3 regions of the Tenacibaculum mesophilum genome follow, and region 3 is predicted to be linked to each of the others. Evidence: riboswitches for the same ligand, from Rfam matches in the RefSeq annotation. Region 3 holds a riboswitch; each other region holds the start of a gene.
The links. Region 3 has a riboswitch for cobalamin ahead of D6200_RS02995 (TonB-dependent receptor plug domain-containing protein). Riboswitches for the same ligand answer to the same signal wherever they lie in the genome.

Region 1 (7,233 bases), 840 kb from region 3:
ATTATCTTTTACTGTAATAGAGTTATCTTCATTAATATCTACTGATATTTCATCACAGTGACCAGCTAAGGCTTCGTCAATAGAGTTATCTACAACCTCATATACTAAATGGTGTAATCCTCGTACTCCAACATCTCCAATATACATGGAAGGACGCATGCGTACGTGCTCCATTCCTTCTAGCGCCTGGATACTATCGGCAGAATAATTATGTTTTTTTTCTTCGCTCATTATAAAGAGAATTAAATTAAAGTCTTTATCATAAAATAATCGCTCGGGAGCGATTATTGTTACATTACAAATTTACGATTTTATAAACTTTAAATAAAGTTTTTAAGAGGTTTTTGTGATGTTTTATCAACAATTGCTTAAGAAATAAAAAAGCCCTTAAAACGGCTAAAAACACTTTTAAATTAGAATTTGAAGATAAATGGATAGTTTGGTTTAATCTTTTTTTATAAAAATAGCTTATTTGGCTTTAAAAATGTTTTATAAAAGTAAAGTTATAAAATTGTTTGTTTGGTGTTAAATAAATGAATTTAAATTAGTGTTTGATGGTTTTTTGTTTATGTTTTTGTAAAAAATTAACATTTTTTAAGGTTTTTATTGTGTTTTTTGTTAATATTGAAGCTAGTATTAATAAATTAAATTTTTTTTAAAATGAAAACCCCCCGAATTTTATTAGGAGCTTTATTGGCTTCTATGTTGTTTATTGGCTGTAACAATTCTGAAGAATTAGTTACTGGTTCAGAAAGTTTGACAGAAGAGCAAATTTCTAGTTTAACAAATAAGAAAGAAGCTACTTTTCAATTTATTGATTTGATGAAGAATCAAAGCTTTAAAGAAAAGACTCTTGAGTTGTTGAATAATCAGCAACCAAGTGTAGCGATGTCTAAAATTTTAAACCAAACTTCTGAGTTTGTAAGTGATGAAGAGTCATATAAAATGTTAATGTCTAAAACCACTATGTTAGAAGGTAAGGCGTCTAAAGAAGCCGCTCCTGAAAAGATAGAGATTTTGGAAGTTTGGATGCACAATGGAGAGAGAATAGAAGATTTTTCTAATGTATTATTTTCTTTTGCTCCTGAAGGAGATGAGAAAACTTGGGAGAGAGTTGAAGCGTATACAATAGATAAAGAAGTTGTTTATCTTGATCCTAAAGAAGCACCAAGTCAAACAGTTATTGTTATTGAAACTGATGGTTTTGAAGCCTTGAAGAGAGAGGTAATTTATATGAATGAGTATCTTCAAGAAAATGGAGTTCAAAACAACAGGTTTTTAAAGTCTTCATTAGATTTAAGTACTAAATCTGCAAGAAACACTGGATTAGAAACTACGAAGTTAGATAAAATAAGATTAAATGACGATGAAGAACCTTGGATAAGTGGTGCTGCTGAGGTATATGCAATAACATCAGGTATTAAAGATGATAAAAACAATCCTGAAATTAAGGTAATACCTATGTATTATTTAGATCATGATGATACTGATTATTATCCGAATCAAATATTATTGTTTTGGGATGATTATCAATACCAAGCTGCAAATATTCAGTTATTTGAAAAAGATGACAATACAAATTATAAAGACTTAGTTTCTGCTATTGTAAATGGAGTTTTTCAAATTATAGGAACAGTTTCAACACAACCTTGGGTTAATGTTTTGGGTCAGATTGCTGGAGCAATAATTCAAGCGATGCCTGATAGCTGGTATGCCAATAATGATGATTATGTAGATTCGTTTTATACAATTGAAAAAAATAAGAGTTACTATAATTATTATGGAGCTAGAAGAAATGCAAAGGTGAACTTATCTCCTTTTTATGTAGCTCCAAATTAAAAAATAAATTTAAAGGAATAACAAAAACCTCGCCAATAAGCGAGGTTTTCTTTACAACTAAAATTTGAAAAAAACTAAGAATTTTTCTTAGTAAGCGTCTTCATGTACAGCTTTGATAGCTCTACCAGAAGGTTCGTTTTGGTTTTGAAAACTTTTATCCCAAGCCAGTGCAGTAGGAGTGCTACAAGCAATTGAAGGTACAGATGGAACTGTTAAAGCAGCAGTTTCACTTGGAAAATGCTCTTCAAATATTGAACGATAATAGTATTCTTCTTTAGCTCTTGGTGTTTGCGTAGGAAAGCGATGTGGAGCATTTGCCATCATTTCGTCAGTAATAGCAGCTTCTACAACTTCCTTTAAGGTGTCAATCCAGTTGTAGCCAACTCCGTCAGAAAATTGTTCTTTTTGTCTCCAAGCTACTTCTTTTGGTAAATAGCTCTCAAAAGCTTTACGTAACACCCATTTTTCCATACGTTCATCATTAATCATTTTGTCTTCTGGGTTAATACGCATTGCTACATCCATAAATTCTTTATCTAAAAATGGTACACGACCTTCAATTCCCCAAGCCATTAAACTTTTATTGGCGCGTAAACAATCGTATTGATACAATTTATCTAGTTTTCGTACAGTTTCTTTATGGAATTCTTCTGCATTAGGGGCTTTATGGAAGTATAAATATCCTCCAAAAAGTTCATCAGCACCTTCGCCAGATAAGACCATTTTTATTCCCATAGATTTAATAACACGTGCCATTAAATACATTGGAGTAGAGGCACGAACTGTTGTAATATCGTAAGTTTCCAAGTTGTAAATAACATCTTTTATTGCGTCTAAGCCTTCTTGAATAGTAAAGGTTATTTCATGATGAATAGTATCAATATATTCCGATACTTTTTTAGCTGCAGCTAAATCAGGTGAACCTTCTAAACCAATAGAAAATGAATGTAATTGCGGATACCAAGCAGCATCTTTATCACCAGATTCTACGCGTTTAGCAGCATATTTTTTTGCAATAGCAGAGGTGATGGAAGAATCCAATCCACCAGAAAGTAATACTCCATAAGGTACATCACTCATTAGTTGCCTATGAACAGCGGCTTCTAAAGCATCGCGAACTTCATCTATGGAGGTCTTATTGTCTTTCACAGCTTCGTATTCCATCCAATCACGAGAATACCATTTTTGTAATCCGTCTTCACGCGTATAATAGTGTCCTGGAGGAAAAATTTCGATTTTGTTACAAACTCCTTCTAGCGCTTTTAACTCAGAGGCCACATAAAAAGTTCCGTGTTTATCCCATCCCATGTATAAAGGAATAATTCCCATATGGTCACGAGCTACTAAATATTCATCTGTAATTGAATCGTATACAGCAAAACCAAAAATCCCGTTTAAATCATCTAAAAACTCAACTCCCTTTTCTTTGTATAAAGCTAAGATAACCTCACAATCAGATTTAGTTAAAAACTCATGTTTTTCCTTAAGTTGTTTTCTTATTTCTTTATGATTATATATTTCTCCATTAGCAGCTAAGACAAATCTACGGTCATGGCTAAATAGAGGTTGTTGTCCAGAGGCAGGATCAACAATTGCTAGTCGCTCATGTGCCATAATTGTTTTTTCATCGCTATAAATTCCACTCCAGTCTGGACCTCTATGGCGAACTTTCTTAGCCATTTCTAATAATTGAGGTCTTAATTTATCTGAAGATTGTTTTAAATCAAACGCACATACAATTCCACACATAATTTTAATTTTATTGTTTATTATAATGCAAATAACTGAATGATGTTTTTATTTTTAAACAATTATGCTTTTTTTGATTATATATTATAACTTTAAAAGTTGAAAAACATATTTTAATTAACTTTAATTTGCGTTTTAAGCTATTATTATTCTACTTTTTAATTATTCTTATAACAATTATGAGAGTTTACTTTTATCGAAAAAGAAGGAAGTGTAATTTTAACAGTAAAATTAGTGTTTCTTTCCTACGACTAAAATATATTTGCCGCGGTTTTTCTTTATTGTAAAGAAAATTAAAAGGGAATTAGGTGAGAATCCTAAACTGTACCCGCAACTGTAAACTTAGTCTATTAAAACTATAGATACTTGTTATTTCTTACGCCACTGTTTTTACGGGAAGGTAGTAGCAAGATGTTAGTCAGGAGACCTGCCAAAATTTAATTCATTGCTTTTCTTTCGGGTTAAAAGAAGAAGCAGTAAAGAACATTTGAAATATAATGTTTGTATTTTTTTGTTTTCAGAAACTTTAAATTTAATTATAATAATGATACGTAATTATAGTATTGTATTGGTATGTTTAATATCAGTTTTTTTTTCATGTTCAAGTGATTCAACGAAACAAGAACCAACTCCAATTTATGATAATTCTTTTATACTAAGTTATGAGGGGGACAAAACAGTGGTAGGGCATTTAGATGAAAGTCAAGTTTTTACCCCAAATGTATATGAGTCTCTAAATAAAAATTCAATATCTTTTACAAACTTTGAAAATAGTTTATTCATAGTGTCTCAAGACGGACCTAATTTTGTTACAAAATTAAACTTAAAAGATCTTGCAGAAGAAGTAGCAGTGACTACATCTAAGGTAAGTAGTCCTTCGTACTTGGCTATGTACTCAGAAACTGATGGAGTAATCATTTCTACTGGTGGAAGAGGAAGACGAAGAACATATGATTTATCGTTTTTTAATATAAGTGAAGGAGTGAAAGATAAGATTGATGGAGTTTCTTCAAAAGTATTGTTTTCAAAATCAGGAGTATTGGTAGATGGAGAAAACGTATTGATTGCTGACGATAAAGAGTTGAAAGTATTAAATATCAAAGATAAGTCAATAAAAACCACAGTAATATTTGATGATGTAATTTCAGGAATCTTAAAAGATAAAAACAATAAAATTTGGATAGGAACTGAGAAAAGAGTTGGAGATGCTAAGTTTGTAAGTTTGGCAACTGATTATGGTATTGATGAAACGGTTACATTAACAGGAGTGAATTTGTATAAGAATAGTATGCTTTCTGTAAGTGAATCAAGTAGTTATGTTTATTGGTCAGAAGTGTCAACAGGAGTGATTCACCGTTTTAACACAGAAACAAAAAAAGCAGAAGAATTTATTAATCCAACTACAGAAGGAATAATGCTTACAACTGTTATAAGAGAGCATCCTATTACAGGAAAAGTATATGTTTTAGGTGCAGAAGATTTTTTTGATACAGATAAAAGTATACTTACTATTTATAATGAAGATAAATCTGTTTTTAAAACTGTAAAAGGAATAGGTAACTCGCCAATAGATATTTGCTTCTCTAAAGAAGATTTTTCTGTAAATTAAGTATTGTTTATTTATTTTTAATACGAAAAAGTTTGTAAAATCAAAATCACTTTATACATTTGTAGCATAATGATAAAACAACAATTAAATAACTGGTGGTGGAAAACTCATAACTTACGTTAGTGAGACCATCTTGTTATATCTATAATACAACGAAAAGGCTTATCTCATGATAAGCCTTTTTTGTTTTTTACATATTAAATAAAATGAAAAAAATTACCTTTAAAACAATAGCAAAAAAACAATTGGCAGATATGATAACGCCAGTTAGCTTGTATTTAAGAACAAGAGACAAGTATGCGAATAGTTTGCTGTTAGAAAGTTCAGATTATCATAGTAAAGAAAATAGTTATTCGTTTTTGTGTATAGAACCTTTGATAACCATCAAGGCAGAAAATGATGAATTGTTATTGTCGTATCGAAAAGAAGAATTAGAAAGAGAGCCTATTCAAAGAAATTTTTATGAGAAGTTTGATGCGTATAGCAATGTTATTTCGATAAATTGTTCAGAGGAAATAAAATCATTTAATGGATTGTATGGTTATACAACTTTTGATGCGGTTCAATACTTTGAAACAATTCAGTTAAAATCAGATAAAGCACCTTCTGAAATTCCAGTATTACAGTATAGCTTTTTCCGATTTATTGTAGCAATCAATCATTTTAAAAATGAAATGATTTTGATAGAAAATATACCAGAAGGAGAAGAATCTCGATTATCAGAAATTGAAAACTTGGTAAATTCTCAATCTTTTGCTAAATACGACTTTGCTTTTCAAGGAGAAGAAACTTCGAATATCACGGATGAGGAATTTAAGCAAAGTGTAACAAAAGCAAAGGAACATTGTAAAAGGGGAGATGTTTTTCAGTTGGTTTTATCACGTCAATTTCAACAAAAATTTAAAGGAGATGAATTTAATGTGTACAGAGCATTACGCTCTATAAACCCTTCTCCATATTTATTTTATTTTGACTACGGAAGCTTTAAATTGATGGGGTCTTCGCCAGAAGCACAAATTAAGATAAATGAAGGTCAGGCTATTATTAATCCAATTGCAGGAACCTTTAGAAGAACAGGTGATGATGAAAAAGATAGAGAGTTGGCGAAAGAGTTAGCAAATGACCCGAAAGAAAATGCAGAACATGTAATGTTGGTTGATTTAGCGAGAAATGATTTAAGTAAACATGCAACCAATGTAACAGTTGAAACCTATAAAGAGGTTCAATATTTTAGTCATGTAATTCACTTGGTATCAACAGTAACAGGTAAAATTACAGGAAACCCAATAGAAATTGTTGGAGATACATTTCCAGCAGGAACATTAAGTGGAGCACCAAAATACAAAGCCATGGAATTGATAGATACATACGAAAATCAAACCCGTGGATTTTATGGAGGATGTGTTGGTTTTATTGGACTGAACGGAAATGTAAATCAAGCCATAGCAATTCGTTCTTTTGTAAGTAAAAATAATACTTTGTTTTACCAAGCAGGTGCAGGAATTGTAATTAATTCTAAAGAAGAAAACGAACTACAAGAAGTAAATAATAAGTTAGCAGCACTTAAAAAAGCATTGGTGTTAGCAGAAGAAATATAAAATTAGAATTGAGATGTTTGTATTTACATGTAGGATATACATGTTTTATTATTACTCAAACCTCAATACTCAATACTATAAATATGAAGATATTAATATTAGATAATTACGACTCATTTACCTATAATTTGGTACATTATGTGGAGGATATAACAGGAAAGTTGCCAGATGTGTATCGTAACGATGAAATTTCAGTAGATGAAATTAAAAAATACGATGCTATTATTCTGTCACCAGGACCAGGTATTCCTGATGAAGCAGGTATTTTAAAGGAAACTATAAAAACCTATGCAGGTAAAATTCCAATTTTTGGAGTGTGTTTGGGTTTGCAAGCAATAACGGAAGTTTTTGGAGGTAAGTTAGAAAACTTGAACGATGTATTTCATGGAGTAGCTACTGAAATGAAAGTGACTAAAAATAATGCAATTACCTTTAAAG
Region 2 (7,233 bases), 980 kb from region 3:
GAAGCTTTTTCAAAATTATATATTCAAAATATACAGCAAGTATATTTGGGTTCAAAAGATTCTATAAAGCAAAATTTCAACAAAGCTGTAAATAGTTGTATTGCCTGCCATAAAACAACTTGCACTGGACCAATACCTAGGATTAAAAAATTACTAATTAAATAGTTTAGTTATAAAACGAGAAATTATCATAACGTCAGATGGTTCTACAACCATTCATTTACCAGAATGGAATGAACAATATCATTCTAAACACGGAGCAATACAAGAAGCATATCATGTATTCATTAGAAATGGACTGAAGTATGTAGACACTAAAAGTGTTTCTATTCTAGAAATAGGCTTTGGTACAGGACTTAATTCTTTTATCACGTTATTGGAAGCTAAAAAGGAGATTGATTATGTTGGAGTAGAGGCATATCCTGTAGCTAAAGAAGAAGTAGCAAAATTAAATTATGTTGCGGAGTTGGACGCCGATGATAAAAGAGAATTTTTTGAAAAAATTCACGAAGTTTCTTGGGAAGAAAAACACAACATTACTCCCAATTTTTCATTAACTAAACGCAAACAATTTTTTGCTGAAATTACCGATGAGAATAGTTTTGATTTGATTTATTTTGATGCTTTTGGAGCAAGAGTACAACCCGATTTGTGGACTGAGGATATTTTTAGAATTATGTTTGCTGCGTTAAAACCAGAGGGTGTTTTAGTAACTTATTCAGCAAAGGGAAGTGTACGACGAGCAATGCAAGCAGTAGGTTTTGATGTTGAGCGTTTACCCGGGCCTCCAGGTAAAAGAGAAATGTTACGAGGAACAAAAATTATAACGTGATATTTTACGTGATTAATGTAGAAATTAGAAAATAAAGAAATGGAGTTTAAAAGACGTTTCGGTAATCGAAAAAGAGGGAATCCTAAAAGAGGGTTGTTTTTAGTAGTTTTATTAATTGTTGTGTTGTACTTATTTTTCAACGCAGAAAAAATTCTTGGAAAATTTTTATAAATGAAACCATTTAAATTTAAAGAGTTTACAGTGCATCAAGACAAAACAGCGATGAAAGTTGGTACCGATGCAGTATTATTAGGAGCGTGGTGTAATTTAGGAGAGTTTCCAGACACAATATTAGATGTTGGCTCTGGTACAGGAATCATTTCGTTAATGTTAGCACAACGAAGTGATGCGATGACTATTGATGCAGTTGAGATTGATACAAACGCTTATGAGCAAACGGTTGAGAATTTTGAGCAGTCTGATTGGGGAGATAGACTCTTTTGTTACAATGCTTCTTTTGTGGAATTTGCAGAAGAAATGTCTGAAGATGAAGAAGAGTATAATATAATTGTATCCAATCCACCATTTTATACTGATAACTACGAAACAGAAGATGTATCGCGAAACAAAGCGCGCTTTACGAGTTCATTATCTTTTGAAGAGTTATTGAAAGGAGTGAGTGAAATATTGTCGGAGTATGGAAAGTTTTCAACTATTATACCGTTTAAAGAAGAAGAAAATTTTATAGAACTAGCTAAAAATCATAATTTATACCTACACAGAGTTTGTCGAGTAAAAGGAACTCCTACTACTGAAATCAAACGTAGTTTATTAGAAATGTCCTTTGTAGAGACTACAATCCAAGAAGAAGAGTTGATAATAGAAACAAAAAGGCACCAGTACACTGATGCCTATATTAACCTTACGAAAGATTTTTATTTGAAGATGTAATCTCTTATGAGGGTATACTTTCAAAATTTCTATTTAGTTTTAACTATGTTCTTGTGAGTAATGTAGTTCTTCAGTGCCAGTTTTTATGACAGCAATAGGGGTTTTATTTTCATCAATAGCAACAAAGGTGAATTCACCTTCAATGGCTTTTTCTCTATGTTGAGAGTACATCTGTTCAGTAAAAATTTTAACAGTAACTTTTAAACTTTTGTTACCTATATAACTTACTTTTCCTACTAATTCAATAATAGTTCCAGCAGGGATAGGCTTTTTAAAATCAATTTTATCACTACTTACGGTTACAACTTTTTGCCTGCAGAATCGTGTTGCTGTAATAAAAGCAACTTCGTCCATTAGTTGCATAGCGGTTCCTCCAAAAAGGGTGTCATAATGATTGGTTGTATTTGGAAATACGGCTTTGAAAATACGTGTTTCCGACTTTGTTATTTTTTCTTCTGTGGTCATTTTATATATGTTAGTATAATTAGTGCCTGAAATATTCTTTTCAGGCACTTTATTATTAATTTACAGTTTCTAAGGTGTTAGCATTATAGCTTAAAGAGGCTTCTTTTGAAGCTGAAACCATAGCTATTAAAGCTTTTTCAGTTTCATCCCAATGTCTAGTTTTAAGACCACAATCAGGATTTACCCAAAGACGAGAAGCTGGAATAACTTTTTGTGCTTTTTGTAGTAATTCAACCATTTCTTCTTTTGAAGGAACTCTTGGTGAGTGGATGTCATAAACCCCAGGTCCAATTTCATTCGGATATTTGAAATCTGCAAAAGCGTTTAACAACTCCATTTGAGAGCGAGAACATTCAATAGTAATTACATCGGCATCCATCTCAGCAATGCTTTGAATAATGTCGTTAAACTCTGAATAACACATATGTGTATGTATTTGTGTAGCGTCATTTACACCACAAGAAGAAATTTTAAAAGCTTCAATAGCCCATTTTAGATAATCATTCCACCCTGATTTTCGTAATGGTAAACCTTCTCTTATAGCAGGCTCATCAATTTGAATAATTCTAATACCAGCATTTTCTAGGTCTCTAACTTCATCACGTATAGCCAGTGCAATTTGTTGGCAAGTAATGCTACGAGGTTGATCGTCACGCACAAACGACCATTGTAAAATAGTAACAGGGCCTGTAAGCATTCCTTTAACCCATTTGTCAGTTAAAGATTGTGCATATTGTGACCAATAAACAGTCATTGGGTGTGGTCTGTGTACATCCCCATAAATAATAGGAGGTTTTACACAACGACTACCATAACTTTGAACCCAACCTTTTTTAGTAAATGTAACTCCGGCAAGTTGTTCACCAAAATACTCTACCATATCGTTTCGCTCATACTCACCATGAACTAATACATCTAACCCTATTTTTTCTTGCCATTGAATGGTTTTTTGAGTTTCTTCTTTTAGCAAATACTTGTAATCTTCACTACTTAAGATACCTTTTTTAAATTGAGCTCTCCAGCTTCTTACTTCTTTAGTTTGAGGGAAGGAGCCAATGGTTGTAGTAGGGAATAGCGGTAAATTCAATACTTTTTCTTGTGCTTCTTTACGAATTAAAAAACTATTTTTTCTTCTAGAATCTGTTTCGTTAATGGAATCAACACGTAGTTTTACATCGTTATGATGGATTAATGCTGAAGATTTTCTATTGGCAATAGCTTTTTTATTTTCTTCATAAGCATTTAAAATATTTTCATCACTAGTGTTTTCAGATAACTCTTTTAATAAGCTTACTTCGGTAAGTTTTTGTTTAGCAAAAGAAAGCCATTGTTTAATGTCAGTGTCAAGAGAGATCTCTAAATCTAAATCACAAGGAGAATGCAACAAAGAACAAGAAGAAGCAATAAAGGTTTTTTCAGAACCTAACTTATCAGTGACTTTTTTTATTAGCTGTAATGACTTTTCAAAGTCATTTTTCCAAATGTTTCTTCCATCTACAACACCTAACGATAAGATTCTATTTTTAGGAAGAGTATTCAATACATCATCTAGCTGTTCTTCGCAGCGAACTAAGTCGATATGCAATGCGTCTAAAGGAAGTATGTTAGCTAATGAAAGATTGTCTTTTAAACCTTCAAAATAAGTAGTAACTATAAACTTTAGTTTAGGAAACTTTTTTCTAATCTCATTATAGATAAATTGATAGGTTTCTTTGGCTTTTTCACTCAAATCTAATGCTAAAAAAGGTTCGTCAAATTGAATCCATTCTGCACCTTGTGTTTGAAGTTCTTGTAGAATTTCAATATATACAGGGAGTAGTTTTGGGGCTAAATCTAATTTATCAAAACCTTCTTCTTTTTCTTTACCTAAAAGAAGGTAGCTAACCAAACCAATAATTACAGGCTTAGCATTAATCCCTGCTTGTTTAGCTCCGACAAACTCATTAACAATTTTGCTAGAAAATAGTTTGAATTCCTGATTTTTATAAAATTCAGGAACGATATAATGGTAATTGGTGTCAAACCATTTAGTCATTTCCATAGCAGTGATATCAAGATCATCTTTTTGATATCCTCTTGCCATAGCAAAGTAAAGGTCAAGTTCAGAATTTGAAGTTTTTAACATTACTTCATTGTAACGTTTAGGAATAGCTCCAACAGTAAGCGTCATGTCTAACACCTGATCGTAATAAGAAAAATCATTACAAGGAATAAGGTCTATGCCTGCTTCTTGTTGTGTTTTCCAATTTTGTTGACAGATATTTCTTCCTGTTTCAAGAAGTTCCTGTAAACTAGTTTTGCCTGACCAATATTGCTCGCAGGCTTTTTTGAGTTCTCTGTTGCTACCAATACGCGGATAGCCAAGAATGTGCGTTTGCATTTTCTTTTAAACTTTTATAATTAAACATTAATTTTAAAAGCTCTTTTAGATGCTTCGCAATGCTAAAAACGATAAGATGTTTGAGGAAAAATAATGACATACCAAAAAAGCACAGCATTTCATAAAGAAAGTGTGCGTTAAAAATATATCATCGGTATGACCCAAAAGCTTCAAATCGCGAAAGCATTGTCAATATCCGAATAGGCAGGTCTCCTGACTTATAACAGCTTTTATCATCCTTCCCGCTTTTGGCAGTGGATATACTAGGATAAAAACTTTTGGTGTGTTACTTACAGTTGCGCGACAGTTCGTGATTTGCACACGATTCCCTATTAATCTACAGTTAAGTAAAACCTTTTCGGTTGATGAAGTATGTAAAGAACTTATCGGGGTAAATGTATGTATTATTTTTTTAGAACTGGTAATAAAAAAAAGCACCAATAAATTGATGCTTATGTTTGAAAAAGAAAATTTATAATTAATGTTTATTTTTTCCAGTTTTTAAGTTGATCCAAGTATAAATAGCTTTCAACAAATTTTCTATGTTCAGTATTTGTCATAATTTCGAGAAGTTCTAACGCTGAAATATAACTTGCTAAATTTCCGTTTGAAGATAAAAACTTACCGTCTTTAACAAAAGTTACCAAGCTGTCGTTTTGCACTTTTAAATTTGGGTAGTCTTTTTGTAGTTGCTCACCGCCGCCAATCCATGTTACAATTTTATGACCATCTGCTATACCAGATTTACCAATTAAATTAGCTCCAGCACAATTACTAACAGTGTATTGGGTTTCTTGATTTTTTGTTTTTATAAAATCTACAACTTTATTATTATGTACTTGTGCATACATGTCGTAAGCACTTGGTACAAACAAAGCCGTTAGTTTAGGACAGTTTTCAAAAGTATAGTCGGGAACAAAATGCATTCCTTCTTCAGTAGTAATGGGTTTAGCTGTTTCAGCAATAGCTACTACATTAAAAAGTTGTTTGCCATCTTTATCTGCTTTTCCAAATACATCTGACGTTGCTATAACTTCTCCTTGTAAAACCCCATTAAACATTAAAAGTCCAATAGTTGGTAAATTAGGATTAAATGGTTTTAGGTGTTTAGTTAGTGTGTCAGATGGAGATACAACTTGTTCAACTCCTTCTGTTTTTTTATTGGTTTTCGATTTTTCTGAATTACAACCAACAGTAATAATTGTAAAAAGTAGTATTACTACAATGCTTAAATTTTTCATGCGTATTTTATTTAGTATCTCTTTGAGTAGGTTTAATAATCATTCTAAAATATTGGTCTTTGTATATGTAATAGCCTAACCAGTTGTATAGAGTTCTTACTTTATTTTTGAAGTTTACAAGCCCCATAATATGTACAAAAATCCAAATTAACCATGCAACAAAACCTTTTAATGATTGTTTTTGTCCTGGGAAATCTAATACAGCCTTATTTCTTCCAATAATAGCTAATGAACCTTTATCATTATATTGAAAAGTTTTCCAGTTTGTATCTTTTCTAGAAAGGTTTTTAGCTAAGTTTCTAGCTTGTTGTAATGCAGGTTGTGCTAATTGAGGATGCCCTTTAGGATAGCTTTCGTCTCCTAAAATCAAAGCACAGTCACCCAAAGCATAAATGTTATCATATGAGTGTACTAGATTGAACTGATTTGTTTTTAACCTTCTACCAGCACCAAAGTTTTCTTTTGAAAAACCATCAAATGTTTTAGCAGATACACCGGCAGCCCATATAAGGTTTTTAGTATGTATTTCTTCTCCGTTTGATAAATATACAGTTTCACCATCAAAATCATTAACCATGGTGTTCATCGTTAATGTTACTCCGAGTTCACTTAACTTTTTAGAGGTATATTCTTGTGCTCTTTCAGACATAGGAGCTAATACAGAGCTTTGACCATCAATAAGATGAATTTCTCCAAAATCATTTTTATCTAACTCTGGATAATCTTTTATGATAATTGAAGTTTTAATTTCAGATAAAATACCAGAAAGTTCAACCCCAGTAGGACCCGCTCCAGCGATTACAAAAGTTAAACACTTCTTTCTTTCTTCAGGATTGTGAATTCTAGTAGCACGGTCAAATCGAGTTAAAATAACATTTCTAAGTGACAAGGCGTCACTAATAGTTTTCATTGGTAAACTGTACTTTTCAATGTTTTTGTTTCCGAAAAAATTACTTTCTGTACCAGTAGCCATTACTAAGATATCATATGCTATTTCTCCATTACTTACCACTATTTTATTTTCTTCTGGAACAACTTTTTCAAGTGTACCCAGACGAAAACGAGCATTTTTAAATTTTCTTAAAATTTTTCTGAATGGATAACTAATTGCAGAAGGTTCCATAAAACCTGTGGATACTTGGTAGATTAAAGGAGGAAAGAAATTATAGTTATTACTATCTACTAAAATAATTTGATAATTTTCAGAATTTCCTAACCCTTTTATAAGTTCTAACCCAGCAAAACCGCCGCCAACAACGACAATTTTTTTCATGTTTTTCATAATGCTATTATGCCCTTAAATTAATATAAATGCAAAGGTAGTTAAGTATGTTTTAGTAAAAAATAAACTAACTTAAGAATAGCTATTTTCTTTTAATTTCACTTAAATATTCAGGAGTTAATCCTAAAAAACTAGCTAATAA
Region 3 (7,233 bases):
ATTTAGGACACGGAATTCGTGTAAAAAACAATACAGCAGTTAAAAAATAATGGATTTGTCTTTTTATCATAACTAGGCTTCGCTAACATTGGCACTTTTAAAAGTAGCCATTTCGTTTAAAAAGTTTACACTCGATTGAATAATAGGAAATGCAACCGCACAACCTGTGCCTTCACCTAAACGTAAACCTAAGTTTAAAAGTGGTTCAGCATTTAAAAATTCTAACATTTTTTGATGTCCTTGTTCTCCTGAATTATGACAGAAAATACAATAGTCTAAAATATCAGATTCCATAGCATGAGCGGCCAATAGGGCAGCAGTAACAATAAAACCATCAATAAGTAAAGTCATTTTTAAAGAAGCAGCTTCTAACATGGCTCCACACATCATTACAATTTCAAATCCGCCAAAAGCAGTTAAGGCTTCCATAGGTGTTGAAATAGAATCGGCGTGTAACTTATAGACTTCACATAATATGTCGATTTTTGTTTGTAGTCCTTTATCATCAACTCCAGTTCCTCTACCTACACAGTTTTCAATAGGTGTATTGGTAAAATAACTCATTAACAAAGCCGCAGATGACGTATTGCTAATACCCATTTCACCAAAACCAATAACATTGCAACCTTCACTATACACCTTTCTTACCAATTGTCTTCCTTTTTCTAAAGCTTCTTGGCATTGTTTTGAAGTCATAGCTTTGGTAGTACTATAATCTTGTGTTCCCTTTGCTATTTTGGCATTGGTAAGCTGTGGATGTGTTTCAAAATCAGCATTCACACCAGCATCTATAATATTTAAATGAATGTTATTCTGTTTACAAAACACATTAATAGCAGCACCTCCTTGCAAAAAGTTAAACACCATTTGTTGCGTAACTTCTTGTGGGTACGGACTCACTTTTCCTGTGGTAGCAATTCCATGATCTCCTGCAAAAACCATAATAGTAGGTTTTGAGAGTACAGGTGTAGTGGTATTTTGAATTAAACCAATTTGCATGGCGATTTTTTCTAAACTTCCTAAAGCACCAATAGGTTTGGTTTTGAAGTTGATTTCTTCTTGAAGTTCGTTCTGTAAATCTTTTGATAGAGGAGTTATTGTTGTTGTCATGTGTTATTTTAAAGTTAAAGGAAGTCCAGATACCATAAAAGTAGCTTTATCAGCTAGTTTAGCTATGTGTTGATTTGTCCAGCCTTGTAGTTGTGTAAATTTTCTTCCAGATTCGGAATTGGCATGTAATCCCATACCAATTTCATTAGAAATTATGATAATATTGGCGTCTATTCCAACCAATTTATTGATTTCTTCTTTGGCAATTTCTAACGCCTTTTCAATATCATATTTTGTGTCTACAAAGAAGTTCGTTAACCATAGTGTAACACAATCAACAACGACAGTTTGTTTTTCAGAAATTACGTTACTTAACCATTTTTCTTCTTCAACAGTGGTCCAACGTTCATCTCTATCAGAAATATGTCTGTCAACTCGTTGTTTGAAATCTTCATCCCAAATACGAGAGGTGGCTAGGTAAATAGGGGTGTCAGATAAAGATTCGGCTAGCTTTTGAGCATAGCTACTTTTACCAGAACGTTCACCTCCTGAGATATAATATATCATGAAATCGTATTTTATATTGACACAAAGATTGGAAAGATTTTTAATAAAAAACAAATTAAAATAGAGAACTGTTTATTTTTGCTGAACTAAAACCACGAATTATGACAGTATCTTCTTTTATGCCAGCAGTAACCCAAATGATTTATGACATGGGCTTACAGAACTATTTAAACGGAATTACTTTTGAGTGTCCAGAAGTAGCTTTACAAGAAAAAGAAGTAGCTGTTCGATATAAGTTGGAAGGAAAAGTGTTAACGAGTAAAGAAATAACGGCTATTTTTTCTAAAACCAAGGCAGAAGGAAAGACGTTGTACTATGTTGATGAACCTGTTTTGGAAAGTATCGCACCCGACATTGTTTTTACACAAGATGTATGTGATGTTTGCCAGATAGATACAGAATCTGTGGCAAAATCAGCTTATAAATTACCTAAAGTTCCAGAATTAATATCAATTACTCCCAATTCTTTAGAAGACGTTTTTGAGAATGCGTTAACCATTGCAAAAGCGATGAAGCAGGAAGCGGTAGGAGAGGTATATGTGAGTGGATTGAAAAAACGTATTTATGATATTGTAGATGTGCAACGTGAACATAGAATCCAATCGAAAAGTGTGATGTTATTAGAGTGGATAGACCCGTTGTTTAACTGCGGGCACTGGATTCCTCATCAAATAGGCTATGCTGGAGGAATTGATTTGTTATCGCATCCATCAGGAGATAGTATTGTAATTTCTTGGGATAAAATTGTAAAATACAATCCAGAGGTATTGATTATCGCTCCTTGCGGATACGGAATTGATAGAACTCTTGAAGATATGAAATTTTTAGAAGAAAGAGAAGAGTGGACCTCTTTGAGAGCGGTAAAAAATAAACAAGTGTATATTGCCGACTTTGCCATGTTTACACAATCTTCTGCTGGTACTTTGGTGGAAGGAATTGAATGTTTGGCAAAAATGATTCATCCAGCGTATTATACCCTTCCAGAAAACTTACAAACAAAATTCGCAAATTATCATGATTTGATGGTTGCTAATTTATAAGAATACTATACATTTGCCGTGATTTTTGGTTTTTCTTTAATCATCTTATTAAAGAGAATTAAAAGGGAATTCGGTGTAAAACCGAAGCTGTTCCCGCAACTGTAAGCTATTAAGCTTGTAACAAATACTCAAACCACTGTTTTTTTAATGGGAAGGTATGTTACAAGACGCAAGCCAGGAGACCTGCCAATTATTATAATTTAATTAAAACTTTCGGGATAAAAGTTTAATGTATAATGAAGAAAATAACAATAATATTTATACTGTTTTTTACGATTAATCTTTTTTCTCAAAAAGATACAATAGCTATTAACAAATTAAAAGAGGTAATAGTTAACGGGAAGAGAAATGTAGAAAAAAAACGCATTGCTACAAAAGAATTAAAGATTGGGATAAAAGAACAAACAAAAAACCCTATCAACTTAACAAACCTTCTACGATATAATAGTCCAATAGCTTTTAGAGATTATGGAAATGGAGGTGTGAGTACCGCTCGTTTTAGAGGAACATCGGCTTCAAATACATTGGTGTTATGGAATGGAATACCTATAAATGCTGTAGGAAGCGGACAAACAGATTTTAATTCATTATCTGCAAGTTTGAATGATAATATCATTGTTCAAAGTGGAGGAAATAGTGCTGAATATGGTTCTGGTGCCATTGGTGGTACGGTACACTTGAAAGATGAATTGTTGTTTAAAGAGCATCAAAAATTTCAATTATTTACTTCTTACGGAAGTTACAATACAACGTCTAATTTTTTTAAAAGCTCAGTAGGAACAGATAAGTGGAGTATAAAATTAGCTTCTACGTTTAATTATTCCGATAATGATTACACATATATTGATGAGCGGTATAAAGATGATTATGGAAACCTACTAACTAATGAAAATGGTAATTACAAAAACTACGGAATTAATTTTGTCATAGGTTATAAGTTTACTCCTACAAATACTTTATCGTTTTATTCGACCGCTTACTATGGAAATCGTTTTTTTTCCAACGGTTTCCCAAATCCATCTGCGAGTAGCGAACGAAATGAAGATTTCAATGAACGAAATTTATTACAATGGAAGTATGCGTTTTCGTCACAGTTTAAACAGGAGTTAAACTTAGCCTATCTAACACAAAAGTATAGTTATTATAGGAATAAGGATGTTGAAAATTTTGAATTTGGAAAGTCAAAAAATGTATTTATAAACCACTCTTTAACTTATAGACCATCTAATGTTTTGTCGTTTAATTACAAAACTATTTATGAAAATATAAACGGCAGTAGTTCTGATATAGGTACTGAAATAAGAAATTCAGTTGCTTTTGTAGGAAGTGTTAAATATCAACCTACTGAAAAATTAATAACGAATTTACAAGTTAGAAAAGAAATTAATTCAGATTTTAATGTGCCTCTGTCTTTATTCGTAGGAGGAGAATATAGATTAGCTAATCAATTAAACATCCTAGCCAATTTTTCAACAAATTATCGAGTACCTACTTATAATGAAATGTATTGGCCTGTAGTAGGAAATTTAAACTTAATACCAGAAAATTCAAAACAAGGGGAATTGGGAGCTTCTCTTAAAAATGAAAATATAAATATAACATCTACATTATTTTATATCCATATTAATGATAAAATTCTTTGGTTACCAACAGGTGGCAGCAATTTGTGGAGACCAAGAAATGTAGGTGATGTGGTTAATAAAGGAATTGAAACTTATGTGAGTTTTAAGAAAGAGATAGGAGAACATATAGTTGACTTCTCTTCCAATTATACGTTTACGTTAGCGGAAAATATAGAAACAAGAAAAGTATTACCATTTGCACCAAAGCATTTATTAAATTTTAATGTGGGATATGATTATAAAAGGATGAAAATTTTTATACAAAGTTTATATCAAAGTAGTGTATATACAAACCCAACAAACTCAAAAACTTATTCTGTAAAATCGGTAAATGTTCAAAACTTAGGAGTAACCTTTAAGTTATCTAGAGAACAATCAAAACTTCCAACGATAGGATTCATGCTTAATAATATATTTAATGAAGTGTATTATTTCTCAAATTTGCGTCCTATGCCAGGAACAAATTTTAATATCAATTTAAATTATAAATTTTAAACCAATGAAAATAACAAAACTACTTTTACAACTTTTTTTAATAAGTATAGTACTTATCTCTTGTTCTAGTGAAGATAAAATAGTTGAAGTAATTAGAGACAAATACGATAATGGAGTTATTGTAAGTGGAGAAGGACTTTATGGAAATAAAGATGGATTTATTTCTTACGTGAATAATGAGTTATCTGAGTCACAAAATTTTATTTATGCAGGTAAAAATGGAGCATTGTTAGCAGGATTAATTCAATCAATAGCTTTTTCTGAAACAGATGCTTATATCATTTTAAATGATGCTAATATGATTGTAATTGCAGATAGATATACTTTTAAAAAGAAGGGACAAATTACAACAGGGTTAAACAATCCAAGATATATGACTATTGTAAATGGAAAAGGATATGTTACAAACTGGGGTGATGGTGCAAATGAGAATGATGATTATGTAGCTATTATAGATATTGAAACTAATACTATTGAAGAGAATACAATTTCACTAGCTAATGGTGTAGAGCAAATTGTAAATAAAGGTAATAAATTATATATCTCACATAAAGGAGGTTGGTCATCAAACAACATTGTTTCTGTAGTAGATTTAAATAATAATAATGTAGTATCAACAATAACAGTAAAAGATAATCCTGATGATATGGCTTTTGATGCTACAGGTAATTTAATTGTTTTGTCTGAAGGTAAACCTTTAGAATATGGACCAGCTCCATACTATAAAGCTACTAAAAATACTCCTTCTTCAATTTCTATTATTAATACAACTGATAATACAATAATCAAAGAATTAGCTTTTCCTGAAAATAAAAGGGCTACATATTTAGCATATTCTAATAACAAAATATATTATTATCAAGGAAATACAGATAAAGTTTACGGTATTAAAGAGACAGCAAATGAGTTAGCTGAACAAGGTATTGATGTAGGAGTTATTTATGGAATGAATGTAAGAGATAATCAATTATTTGTTGCTGAATATGAATTTCAAGAAGTAAGTGAGTTAATGGTGTATGATATTAATACTAAGAATAAAATATATTCAACAGAAGTAGGAGTAGGAGCTTCAAAAATTTATTTTAATTAAGTCGTCCCCTAGAAAAGGGAAATATTGCTATGAATAAGCTCACCAATTTGGTGAGCTTGTTTTTTATAAAAACTTTTCTTGTATTTCTTTAGAAGGAACCATACAGGCATTTTTTTTACCAAACCATTTATAGCGATTTTTAGCAATGTAATCGTATACTAAGTTTCTAAAACTCTCTGGAAATATCAAAAAAAATTGCGTTAATTTCCAAACTCCACCAAAAGCATTCATAATTTTTAGCGCAGCTGTAGATTTAATATCATAAGCAACATTTGGCTCGTATAAAATAATAGAATCAACCTTGGAAGTGTCTATCCCTAAATATTGTGTTATTTCTTTTCCTATATCCGATTGAAGAGAAGTAAAAACAAACTGATTTTTAACATCATATTTTATAACTTTTAGCACACTATCGTTGCAAAAATTACAGACACCATCAAATAAAATCACTTTTTTATTACTAGGTAAATTGTTCATATTTAATTTTTTTCAAAAAATTAAGTGTTAACTTGTAACATAAATCAAAATTAAGCGTCTTGTAAGAAAGTAAATAATGATTTAACAATAATTTATTAGTAGATTAGAAGAATTAGTATTTATTTTTTACTTAAAAATTAACTAACACTATGATTCGAATAGAAAATCTTCACAAATCTTATCCTATAGGAAAAGACTCACTTCATGTTTTAAAAGGATTAGATTTACATATAAAAGAAGGCGAATTTGTATCAATTATGGGGTCTTCAGGATCGGGGAAATCTACCTTATTAAATATTGTAGGTTTATTAGATACACATGATGAAGGAAACTACTACTTAAACGGACAGTTGATAGAAAACTTAAATGAAAAGAAAGCTGCAGTATTACGTAATAAGTTTTTAGGATTCGTTTTTCAGTCATTCAATTTGATTTCTTATAAGACAGCTTTAGAAAATGTAGCATTACCATTATACTATAAAGGAGTTGGTAGAAAAGAACGATTAGAAATAGCCTTAGAATATCTTGAAAAAGTAGGGTTAAAAGAATGGGCTAATCACTTACCAAATGAACTTTCTGGAGGTCAAAAGCAACGTGTAGCAATTGCAAGAGCTTTAGCTACCAAGCCAAAAGTTGTATTAGCAGATGAACCAACAGGAGCGTTAGATTCTACAACAACCGATTCGGTAATGGATTTATTAAAAGAAATTAACGATGAAGGTATGACTGTTTTTGTAATTACACACGAAGAAGAAGTAGCAGAACAAACTAATAGAGTTGTTCGGTTAAAAGATGGTGTTATTATTAGCGATGAGTTAACAAAAACAGCAACGAATAAAGCAAAAGCAATTTAATTATGTTTGATTTAGATCGCTGGAGAGAAATATTTCAA

Region 1: another riboswitch for cobalamin. It lies ahead of D6200_RS14380 (hypothetical protein); the one in region 3 lies ahead of D6200_RS02995 (TonB-dependent receptor plug domain-containing protein).
Region 2: another riboswitch for cobalamin. It lies ahead of metE (5-methyltetrahydropteroyltriglutamate--homocysteine S-methyltransferase); the one in region 3 lies ahead of D6200_RS02995 (TonB-dependent receptor plug domain-containing protein).

What each region holds. Positions count from the first base shown of each region.
Region 1 is NZ_CP032544.1:3,147,477-3,154,709, forward strand. Features, by position in the region: gene gyrB (DNA topoisomerase (ATP-hydrolyzing) subunit B) at 1-231, opposite strand, end outside; gene D6200_RS14370 (DUF3103 family protein) at 661-1,839, shown strand; gene asnB (asparagine synthase B) at 1,927-3,588, opposite strand; cobalamin riboswitch at 3,840-4,037, shown strand; gene D6200_RS14380 (hypothetical protein) at 4,133-5,197, shown strand; gene D6200_RS14385 (anthranilate synthase component I family protein) at 5,404-6,795, shown strand; gene D6200_RS14390 (anthranilate synthase component II) at 6,879-7,233, shown strand, end outside.
Region 2 is NZ_CP032544.1:3,008,647-3,015,879, forward strand. Features, by position in the region: gene D6200_RS13745 (hypothetical protein) at 1-165, shown strand, start outside; gene mnmD (tRNA (5-methylaminomethyl-2-thiouridine)(34)-methyltransferase MnmD) at 173-832, shown strand; gene D6200_RS13755 (tRNA1(Val) (adenine(37)-N6)-methyltransferase) at 1,004-1,723, shown strand; gene D6200_RS13760 (acyl-CoA thioesterase) at 1,763-2,188, opposite strand; gene metE (5-methyltetrahydropteroyltriglutamate--homocysteine S-methyltransferase) at 2,244-4,568, opposite strand; cobalamin riboswitch at 4,755-4,941, opposite strand; gene D6200_RS13770 (DJ-1/PfpI family protein) at 5,054-5,809, opposite strand; gene D6200_RS13775 (NAD(P)/FAD-dependent oxidoreductase) at 5,817-7,091, opposite strand; gene D6200_RS13780 (Crp/Fnr family transcriptional regulator) at 7,174-7,233, opposite strand, start outside.
Region 3 is NZ_CP032544.1:640,983-648,215, forward strand. Features, by position in the region: gene D6200_RS02975 (adenosylcobinamide-GDP ribazoletransferase) at 1-70, opposite strand, end outside; gene cobT (nicotinate-nucleotide--dimethylbenzimidazole phosphoribosyltransferase) at 73-1,110, opposite strand; gene D6200_RS02985 (bifunctional adenosylcobinamide kinase/adenosylcobinamide-phosphate guanylyltransferase) at 1,114-1,617, opposite strand; gene D6200_RS02990 (ABC transporter substrate-binding protein) at 1,719-2,657, shown strand; cobalamin riboswitch at 2,667-2,862, shown strand; gene D6200_RS02995 (TonB-dependent receptor plug domain-containing protein) at 2,894-4,774, shown strand; gene D6200_RS03000 (YncE family protein) at 4,779-5,864, shown strand; gene D6200_RS03005 (thiol-disulfide oxidoreductase DCC family protein) at 5,928-6,341, opposite strand; gene D6200_RS03010 (ABC transporter ATP-binding protein) at 6,491-7,195, shown strand; gene D6200_RS03015 (ABC transporter permease) at 7,198-7,233, shown strand, end outside.